Regions from separate parts of the Williamsia sp. D3 genome, predicted to be linked through region 2. Evidence: riboswitches for the same ligand, from Rfam matches in the RefSeq annotation. Region 2 holds a riboswitch; the other holds the start of a gene.
What was found. Region 2 has a riboswitch for thiamine pyrophosphate ahead of W823_RS31235 (3-oxoacyl-ACP reductase). Riboswitches for the same ligand answer to the same signal wherever they lie in the genome.

Region 1: it holds a riboswitch for thiamine pyrophosphate, as region 2 does, so the genes downstream of both, thiO (glycine oxidase ThiO) here and W823_RS31235 (3-oxoacyl-ACP reductase) in region 2, are expected to answer to the same signal.

The regions. Positions count from the first base shown of each region.
Region 1 is NZ_AYTE01000013.1:18,594-23,446, reverse strand. Features, by position in the region: gene W823_RS38175 (YafY family protein) at 1-51, opposite strand, end outside; gene W823_RS38170 (VOC family protein) at 155-619, shown strand; gene W823_RS0128480 (2-isopropylmalate synthase) at 659-1,147, opposite strand; gene thiE (thiamine phosphate synthase) at 1,277-1,957, opposite strand; TPP riboswitch at 2,052-2,171, shown strand; gene thiO (glycine oxidase ThiO) at 2,162-3,244, shown strand; gene thiS (sulfur carrier protein ThiS) at 3,229-3,432, shown strand; gene W823_RS38150 (thiazole synthase) at 3,425-4,237, shown strand; gene W823_RS38145 (ABC transporter ATP-binding protein) at 4,305-4,853, shown strand, end outside.
Region 2 is NZ_AYTE01000001.1:14,421-19,273, forward strand. Features, by position in the region: gene pknB (Stk1 family PASTA domain-containing Ser/Thr kinase) at 1-2,166, shown strand, start outside; TPP riboswitch at 2,225-2,318, shown strand; gene W823_RS31235 (3-oxoacyl-ACP reductase) at 2,301-3,110, shown strand; gene W823_RS31240 (class II 3-deoxy-7-phosphoheptulonate synthase) at 3,136-4,539, opposite strand; gene W823_RS31245 (polyadenylate-specific 3'-exoribonuclease AS) at 4,549-4,853, opposite strand, start outside.

The DNA of each region.
Region 1 (4,853 bases), on a different contig from region 2:
CAGCAGCGACAGCAGTCGGCGCGAGGTACTCGTGGCGGGTGTCAGCGGCATGCCGTCAATTCTGCCGGGATAAGCGGACAAACTCTGACCTATGAGGTGCGCACAGTGGGCACCGGACCGGAAAAGCCGGTGTCCGAGCCTCAAAGGAGCAGATATGACCTACAGCGCAGTCACCCACCTCAACTTCGACGGTGAGGCCCGGGCGGCTCTCGAGTTCTACCGATCGATATTCGGCGGCGAGATGACCGTCCTGACCTATGGCGACTTCGGTATGCCAAAAGATGCCCCTGGCGCCGATCGGGTTGTGTTCGGCCAGATCGTGGGGCAGGCCGGATTCGGTCTGATGGCCTACGACGCGCCCGCACCTGCCGAGCCCTCACGCGCAGCCGCGCCCACGCCGGTCACCAGGCGCGAGAACGAGATGACCCTCACGAACTCGCCGTTCTTCGTGTCGGTCCGGGGTGAGAGCGTCGATGAGGTCCGTGCCCTGTGGGACGGGCTCGCCGACGGCGCCGACATCGTCGAAGAGTTCGGCCCCGCCCCCTGGGCGCCGGCCTTCGGCATGCTCACCGATCGTTTCGGTGTCACATGGATCATCGACGTGGCAGCGCAGTATTGATCTGGCACAGGCCGTCGCCGATCTACCGGTGACCGACTCTCAGTAGAGCCGGTTGGCCCCCGCGATCAGAGCACTCAGTGCCGACTCCTGACCGGTGCAGCCGTTCCCCATCGCCCAGGTGCGCCGGTCGTCGCGCTCGCACAGCAGGAAAGTGGCCACGCCGCCGGCGAAGTCGTATTGGTGGAGGCTGACGATCTCGACGCCGGCACCCAAGCGGTACAGCATGTCGGTGAGCGCGCTGATCGGTCCGGTCGCGGTCGCCGAGAGCGATCGGATGACGTCGCCGGTGGCGATGGTCGCCCTACAGTGCAAGAGGTCTTGTGGGGCGGCCGACGCGGTCCAGTTGCCGAGACGAATCGGTCCGGTCGTCGGCGCGTAGGTGTCGGCGAAAGCTGTCCACGTCATACCGGCGGCCTCGGCCCGCAGCGGCGATGGCAGTGATCTGCCATAGCGGGAGGCAAAAGGATCGGGCGCGGTGGCCTGGGAATGTGGGGAGATCGGTGTATCTGGTGTGGTGAGAGTGTTCATCGACAAGGTCTTCCGGAGAAAAGGATGACCAGCAGGTAGCGCTCACGGCCCGCAACGGGGGGCCGGTCGGATCAGACCCCGCTGCGGTGAACTACGAGAATGCGCTTCATGATTCGCCAACCATAGTCCTCAGGATTTTGTCCTTGCAACCAGTTTGTCCTTCAAACGGCGGGCAGCGTTACAGGGATCGTCCGAGGCGGTGATCGCGCGCACCACCACGATGCGGTCGGCGCCGGCGTCGAGTACCTCCGCGAGTCGCTGTTCGTCGATGCCGCCGATGGCGAACCAGGGCCGCCGCGATGCCAGGTCGGCGGTGGCACGCACGAGGTCGAGACCCGGTGCGAAGCGGCCCGGTTTGGTCGGGGTGGGCCAGCAGGGTCCGGTGCAGAAGTAGTCGACCCCCGGCTGCTCGGCAGCGGACGTCGCCTGCTGGACATCGTGGGTCGAACGGCCGATCACCACGTCCTCGCCCACGATGCGGCGGGCCAGATCCACCGGCAGGTCGTCCTGCCCCAGGTGCAGTACATCGGCGCCGCTCAACGCTGCGATATCCGCTCGATCGTTCACGGCCAGCAGCGCGCCGTGGCGTGCGGTCACCTCGGCGAGCGCACCGAGGAGATCGAGTTCTTGCGCGGCTTCGAGGGGCCCGAACTCGCGTTCGCCAGCCGACCCCTTGTCACGCAACTGGATGACGTCCACGCCGCCGGCCAGCGCGGCGTCCGCGAACTCGACGAGATCGCCGCGTTCACGCCGGGCGTCGGTGCAGAGGTAGAGCTGGGCGGTGGTCAGGCGATCGCGGGCATTCACGATCGCCGAATCTACCTTCTGCCAAGACCATGGCCCGGCCTCCTGGCCGAACCAGCGGGCTGGCCTGCGGTCCGAACCGACGGAGTAGTCTGTCGGTCAGTACACACACGGGTGCCCGAGGGATGCGTCGGGCTGAGATCTGGGTCGCGAACCTGCCCATGACCGTTACACCTGATCCGGGTAATGCCGGCGAAGGAAGAAGGTGGGATGAAGTCTCTCGCAATCGTCGGTGGCGCCGTCATCGGTCTGGCATGTGCGGTTCGTGCCGCCGAATCCGGCTGGCAGGTAACCGTTTACGATTCAGGTCACCTCGAGCCGCAGCGCGGCGACGGGCTCGTTTCCACCGCGGCATCTCGGGTGGCGGCCGGGATGCTGGGCATTGCGGGGGAGAGTCGCACCGGTGACGACGTCTACCTCGCGTTTGCCGAGCAGGCGATGTCGCGCTGGCCCGAGTTCATCGACAGGCTGGGCGACGATCAGGTGGTCGCTGCCTCCTCGAGCCTGATGGTGGGTGTCGACAGCGCGGACGTCGGCGAGTTGGCCATGGTCGCCGAATGGCTGGCCCGACGCGGCCATCCGATAGAACCGTTGACCGGCAGGGAGATCCGCGCACTCGAGCCCGCGGTGTCGGGACGGGTTCGCAGTGGTTACCTGGCCCGGCGAGAGATGGCAGTGGACAATCGCCGCCTGCTGGCCGTGCTGGCCGACCGCGCGGCGACGTCGGGAGTACGGATCGAGACCACAACAGTGCACGACCTGGCGGAGATCTCCGCCGACCAGGTGCTGCTCGCCGCAGGTGTCGGGTCGGCCGCACTCTGGACCGGGCTCCCGGTCTATCCGTCCAAGGGCGAAGTTCTGCGACTCGGATCCACGCCCGGCGCACTGCGTCCGCCGAAACACGTTGTGCGCGGCCGGGTCAACGGGCGAGCGGTGTACGTGGTGCCTCGGCCCGACGGCGTTGTCGTCGGGGCCACCCAGTACGACAGCGGGTTCGACCGGCGACCCGTGGCCGGTGGGGTGGCGGACCTGCTCACCGACGCCATCGAGCTCATGCCGTCATTGCGCGAGTACCACCTGCTCAGCGCCGAGGCGGGACTGCGTCCCGCAACACCCGACGGAATGCCACTCATCGGCAGGCTCGACGACCGGACGATCGTGGCGACGGGTCACGGTCGCAACGGGATCCTGATGTGCCCGGTCACCGCAGATCTGGTGGCAGACATCCTCTCCGGCAAGGAGATCGACCAACCAGCTACAGAACCAGGGAGATTCGCATGGCAACCGATGTAAACGTCAACGGCGACGACGTTCGGCTACCCGATGGGGCGACCGTGCTGACATTGCTCGACCAACTCGACCTCCCCCGTACCGGGGTCGCCGTTGCCGTCGACGGCGTGGTTCATCCGCAGTCCCGTTGGGCGCAAGAGCTGGGGCCTTGTGAGCGGATCGAGATCCTCACGGCGGTGCAGGGTGGCTGAACAGCTCACGGCACCTGACGAATTGACTCAGGCGGGTACAGCTGCCGACGACTCCCTGGTGATCGCGGGCCGCGAGTTCACGTCCCGGCTCATCACGGGCACCGGCGGCGCCGCCAACTTGGCGATTCTCGAAGACGCGCTGGTCGCCTCCGGCACCGAGATGACGACGGTGGCCATGCGCAGGGTCGATGCCGGCGGACGCACCGGAGTGCTGGACCTGTTGCGCCGCTTGCAGATCGAGGTGTTGCCCAACACCGCTGGCTGCCGGACCGCCGCCGAGGCCGTGCTCACGGCCCAACTGGCCCGGGAGGCACTCGACACCAACTGGGTCAAGGTCGAGGTGGTCGGCGACGAACGGACCCTTCTCCCGGACGGACCCGAGTTGATCGAAGCGGTCGATCGTCTGGTCCAGGACGGGTTCGTGGTGTTGCCGTACACCAACGACGACCCGATCCTCGCGCGACGACTCGAAGACGCCGGAGCCGCCGCCGTGATGCCTCTCGGCTCACCGATCGGCACAGGGCTGGGCATCAGCAACCCACACAACATCGAGATGATCGTCGCGACTGCAGGCGTGCCGGTGATCCTGGATGCGGGCATCGGCACCGCGAGCGACGCGGCCCTGGCCATGGAGCTCGGTTGTGACGCGGTCTTGCTCGCTTCTGCGGTGACCAGGGCTGCCGATCCGGCCCGGATGGCTGCCGCGATGCGTTCGGCAGTGACCGCGGGCAGGCTGGCCCACGGTGCCGGCCGGATCCCCAAGCGGTTCTGGGCACAGGCGTCGTCGCCGCAGCTCGACAGCTGAGACCGCCGGTGAAGATCAGTCACAAGGATGAGGTGGGCGGCGGTGCTGCTCTGGCACACTGAGGGCCATGATCAGAGTTCAGGGCCTGACGAAGGTCTATGGCAAGAACCAGGTGGTCAGCAACCTCACGTTTGACGTGAAACCAGGTGTGGTGACCGGTTTTCTGGGTCCCAACGGTGCAGGCAAATCCACCACCATGCGGATGATCCTGGGACTGGACCGTCCCACGTCGGGTACCGCGACCATCAATGGGTTGCCGTACCGCGACCTCAAGAGGCCGCTGACCCAGGTGGGCGCACTGCTCGACGCCAAGTGGGTGCATCCGAACCGCACCGCCCGTAGCCACCTGCGCTGGATGGCGGCGTCCAACGGGATCCCGAACCACCGTGTCGACCAGGTGCTGGCCGATGTCGGACTCACCGAGGTGGCGGGCAAGAAGGCCGGGGGCTTCTCGCTCGGCATGTCCCAGCGCCTCGGGTTGGCGGGTGCACTGCTCGGCGACCCAGGCGTCCTGCTCTTCGACGAGCCGGTCAACGGCCTCGATCCCGAGGGCATCGTCTGGATCCGAAAGTTCATGCGGGCTCTGGCCGACCAGGGTCGCACCGTGTTGGTGTCG
Region 2 (4,853 bases):
GCCCGCGGCGGGATGTCGAGTGTGTACCTGGGCATGGATCTGCGCCTCGATCGTCCGGTGGCGGTCAAGGTCATGGATCCGCGTTTCTCGGCCGACCCGCAGTTCCTTGCCCGCCTGGAGTTCGAGGCCCGGTCGGTTGCCCGGCTGAAGGACCCCGGCCTGGTCGCGGTGTACGACCAGGGCGCGGACGGCGACTACGCATTCCTGGTGATGGAACTCGTCCAGGGCGGCACCCTGCGCGAGTTGCTGCGTGAGCGCGGACCGATGCCACCCCACGCGGTCACCGCGGTCGCGGCGCCGGTCCTGGGAGCACTCGGTGCCGCGCATCGTGCCGGGCTGGTGCACCGCGACGTCAAACCCGAGAACGTCCTCATCTCCGACGACGGGGAGGTCAAGGTCGTCGACTTCGGGTTGGTCCGGGCGATCGCTGCCGCCGGGATCACCTCCAACAGCGTGATCCTCGGAACAGCTGCCTACCTCTCCCCCGAACAGGTGGAAACCGCGTCGGCCGATGCTCGTTCCGACGTGTACTCAACCGGCATCCTGGTGTTCGAGATGCTCACCGGCCGAACACCTTTCACCGGCGACACCGCCCTGGGTCTGGCCTACCAGCGGTTGCACAACGACGTCCCGCCGCCGGGTTCGGTGATCCCGGGTGTGCCCCGCGAGTTCGATGAGTTCGTCCTCACCGCGACCGCCCGCAACCCCGCGGATCGCTATCGCGACGGACATCACATGCGCGAGGTACTCGACGAGATCGCGGACGATCTGCAGCTGCCCGCGTTCACCGTCCCGGCGCCGACCCGCTCCGCCGAACGCGAGACCATGGTCGCGTTCCGCGACCGTCAGCAACACCGTCCCGGGGCCGCCGTCGACCCGGACCTCACCGACCCGTTGCCGGCCAAGTCCGCCGCGCAACCCGACGTCCGTAACCCGACTCGTGTGCAGACACTTCCACCGGACACCCGGCAACCCGAAGGTCACGGACCGCCTCAACCGCCCACGCCCCCACCCGCCTACGCCCAGGGCCCGCCGCCCGGCTCGCCCATGTTGCTGTCGCATGCCGCCGAGTTCGAGGAACGCCGGCGCAAGTCGCGCCGCAATGCGCTGATCTGGGTGCTCGTGGTGGTGCTGCTCGCCGCGACGCTCGGCGTCGCCGGATGGTGGCTCGGGTCGGGTCGCTTCACCACCGTTCCGGAACTGAACGGGATGGACCGCGTGGCAGCCACCGAGGCGATCGAAGACGCCGGACTCGACGTGGTGGACAAGCCGACTTACGACAACGAGCTGCCGGTCGACCAGGTGATGGCCGTCGAGCCCGCGCCCGGCACGCGCGTCAGCAGATTCTCGGACGTCGATCTGTCGTATTCGGTGGGACAGCCCAAAGTCCCGGACCTCTCCTCTGGTGATCCGCTCGCCGTGGTCGAGAAACGTCTACGCGACCGCACTCTCACACCCGTGGTTGCACGCCAGCAGTACAGCGCCACCGCGCCGAAGGGCTCGGTGGTCTCACTCAGTCCCAGTTCCGGCACCACGGTTGCGGTCGGCAGTGAAGTGCAGATCATCACCAGCAGAGGCCCCGAGCCGATCTCGGTGCCCGATGTGGCGGGACGCGATCAGGACGACGCCACCGCACTGCTCAAGACGGCGAAACTCAAGGCCGGCACCGTCCGCAAGGAGTTCAGCCCGGATGTCGACGGCGGCAAGGTGATCGGCACCGACCCCGGCGCGGGCACCCTCGCGGAGCCGGGCAGCACCGTCACACTCGTGGTGTCCGACGCGATCAAGGTGCCGGACCTGTCCGGCAAGACCCCCGACGAGGCGAGGCGGGTCCTGCAAGACGCGGGGCTGATCGCGCAAGACGGCGGCACGTCCACCGACGGTGACGCGAAGGCGGGCACCATCACCACGGCCAGCCCCGCCTTCGGGGCGCGGGTGGACCCTCGCGACCCGGTCGTGCGCATCTTCGTATCCGACGGCGTCGATGTCCCGAACGTCACCGGCGACACGGTCGGGACCGCGAAGAGCAAACTCGAGGCGGCCGGCCTCTCCGTGGACAGCCGGGGCCTGACGCGCTCGAGTGTGTCGCTCGTGGTCGGGCAGAATCCGGGTGGCGGTACCCGGGTGAAGCAGGGCAGTACGGTGCAGATCACCTCGTTCCCCTGAGGTTGCCCGACCGGCGAACATGCCCGGTCTCCTTCGAGTGGCCCGGTGTGATGTGATTGCCGGTGACACGGGGTGCCGAACACGTCGGCTGAGATCAGACCCGCTGTACCTGACCAGGTAATGCTGGCGGAGGGATGTCCATCGTGAACTCAGTTGCGCCCGAGAACGATTCCGATCACCGGCCACTGTCCGAGCAGATCGTCCTGGTGACCGGCGGGGCCCGTGGACTCGGCGCCGCCATCACCCGGGCGTTCGCTCTCCAGGGCGCGCGGGTGGTCATCAACTTCCACCGCAGCCAGGCGGCCGCCGACGCGCTCGCCGACCAACTGGGGGCCGGCCGATGCCTGGCCGTGCAGGCAGATGTCACCGATCGGAATGCCGTGCTGGACATGTTCGCAACCGCCCGTGCGCATTTCGGAGCTCCCGTCACCACCGTGATCAACAACGCGCTGATCGATTTCTCGTTCAACGGCGATGCACGGCCGGCAGTCGACGCCATCGAATGGCAGGCGTTCGACGCCCAACTACGGGGCAGTGTTGCCGGCGCCCTGCACACCACACAGGCAGCTCTGCCCGGGATGCGCGAGGCGGGATTCGGCCGCATCGTCACCATCGGGACCAACCTCGTCCAGAACCCGGTTGTGCCCTACCACGACTACACCGCGGCCAAGGCTGCACTGCTCGCGTTGACGCGGACTTTGTCGGCCGATCTCGGACCCGAGTCGATCACCGTCAACATGGTGTCCGGTGGCCTGCTGCGAACCACCGACGCCAGCGCCGCCACCCCCGAGGCGGTGTTCGATCTCATCGCCCAGAGCACGCCTCTGCGACGGGTCACCACTCCCGCCGAGTTCGCCGACGCGGTTCTGTTCTTCGCGTCACCGTGGGCACGGGCGGTGACCGGTCAGAACCTGGTGGTCGACGGCGGCCTCGTCAAGGACTGAGACACCGACCACGACGTCGAGCGGGTTACCCCCGGAGCATCTCCGCGACGAGGAACGCCAGCTCCAGTGACTGCTGGGTGTTCAGCCGCGGATCACACGCGGTCTCGTATCGGCCGGCCAGATCCATGTCCGAGATGTCCTGTGCACCACCGAGACACTCGGTGACGTCTTCCCCGGTGAGTTCGATGTGCACGCCACCGGGATGGGTTCCCAGTGCGTGGTGGACCTCGAAGAAACCTTGCACCTCGTCGACCACGCGGTCGAAGTGGCGGGTCTTGAAGCCGGTGCTCGCCTCGTGGGTGTTGCCGTGCATCGGATCGCACTGCCAGATCACCTTGTGCCCGGTGGCCTCGACCGCCGCGACGATCGGCGGCAGCAGGTCACGAACCTTGCCGTTGCCCATCCGGGCGACCAGGGTGAGACGGCCGGGCACGTTGTGCGGATCGAGTCGCTCGACGTACTCGGCGGCGAGCTCGGGCGTGGTGCTCGGGCCGATCTTGAGACCGATCGGGTTGGAGATCAGCTCGGCGAAGGCGATGTGCGCTCCGTCGAGCTGTCGGGTCCGGTCGCCGATCCACAAGAAGTGCGCGGACAGGTCGTACAGCACCTTCTTGCCGCTGTCGGGGTCTTCCGGGTCGTCGGCCAGCCGCAGCATCGCACGCTCGTAGTCGAGCACGAGAGCCTCGTGTGAGGCGTAGATGTCTGCCGATTCCAGGTTCGAGTCGCGAACCCCGCATGCGTCCATGAACCGCAGCCCACGATCGATCTCCGAGGCGAGCGCCTCGTAACGCGCACCGGCCGGCGATGTGCGCACGAACTCCCGGTTCCAGTCGTGCACGCGGTGGAGGTCGGCGTGACCTGCGCCGGTGAGCGCTCGCACCATGTTCATCGCGGCACTGGCGTTGGCGTACGCCCGCACCAGTCGAGACGGATCGTGCTCTCGGACGGACTGTTCGGCGACGAAGCCGTTCACCATGTCGCCGCGGTAGGACGGCAGCCCCAGGGCATCGGTGTCGGACGAGCGCGGCTTGGCGTACTGGCCCGCGATGCGGGCCACCTTGACCACAGGCATGCTGGCGCCGTAGGTCAGCACCACTGCCATCTGCAGCAGGGTGCGGATGTTGCCCTTGATGTGCGGTTCGGTGTTGTCGGCGAAGGTCTCGGCGCAGTCGCCGCCCTGCAGCAAGAACGCTCGTCCCAGCGCGACCTCGGCGAGCTGCGCCTTGAGGCGCTCGACCTCGTTCGGCAGGCAGATCGGGGGGACACTCTCGAGCACCGTGCGCATCGCACGTGCCTTGTCCTCAGGCCAGCTCGGTTGCTGCAGCGCAGGCTTGTCAAGCACCTGCGCAAATCGCTCTGCCAGGTCTCCCGGCAGCGGCGGCAGTTCGGGCAGTTCTTCAATCGGAACGTCTACGGTCCAGTTCACCACGTGCCCAGCCTAATGCCCCGCGCGATCGAGCTGCCCCTCACCTCGGAACGCCTCGATGGCCAGCCACTTGTTCAGGTTGTGCCGGGCGTCGGCGAGCGCGTCGTGGGCGTCGTCGGGAGCCGGAGGCAATTCGGGACGGCCGCTCAATTCCCAGTGTTGGCGCAGCTCACGGGTGTACCTCGGCATCGACCGGGGCAGGGCGGTCATCGGTCCCCACAATTGGCAGAGCACCACGTGGTCGTAGGCGCCCACCCAGGCCCACAGCTCGATGCGGCCTTCCCCGGCGGTCAGGAACTCCAGCAGGTCGTCGCGGA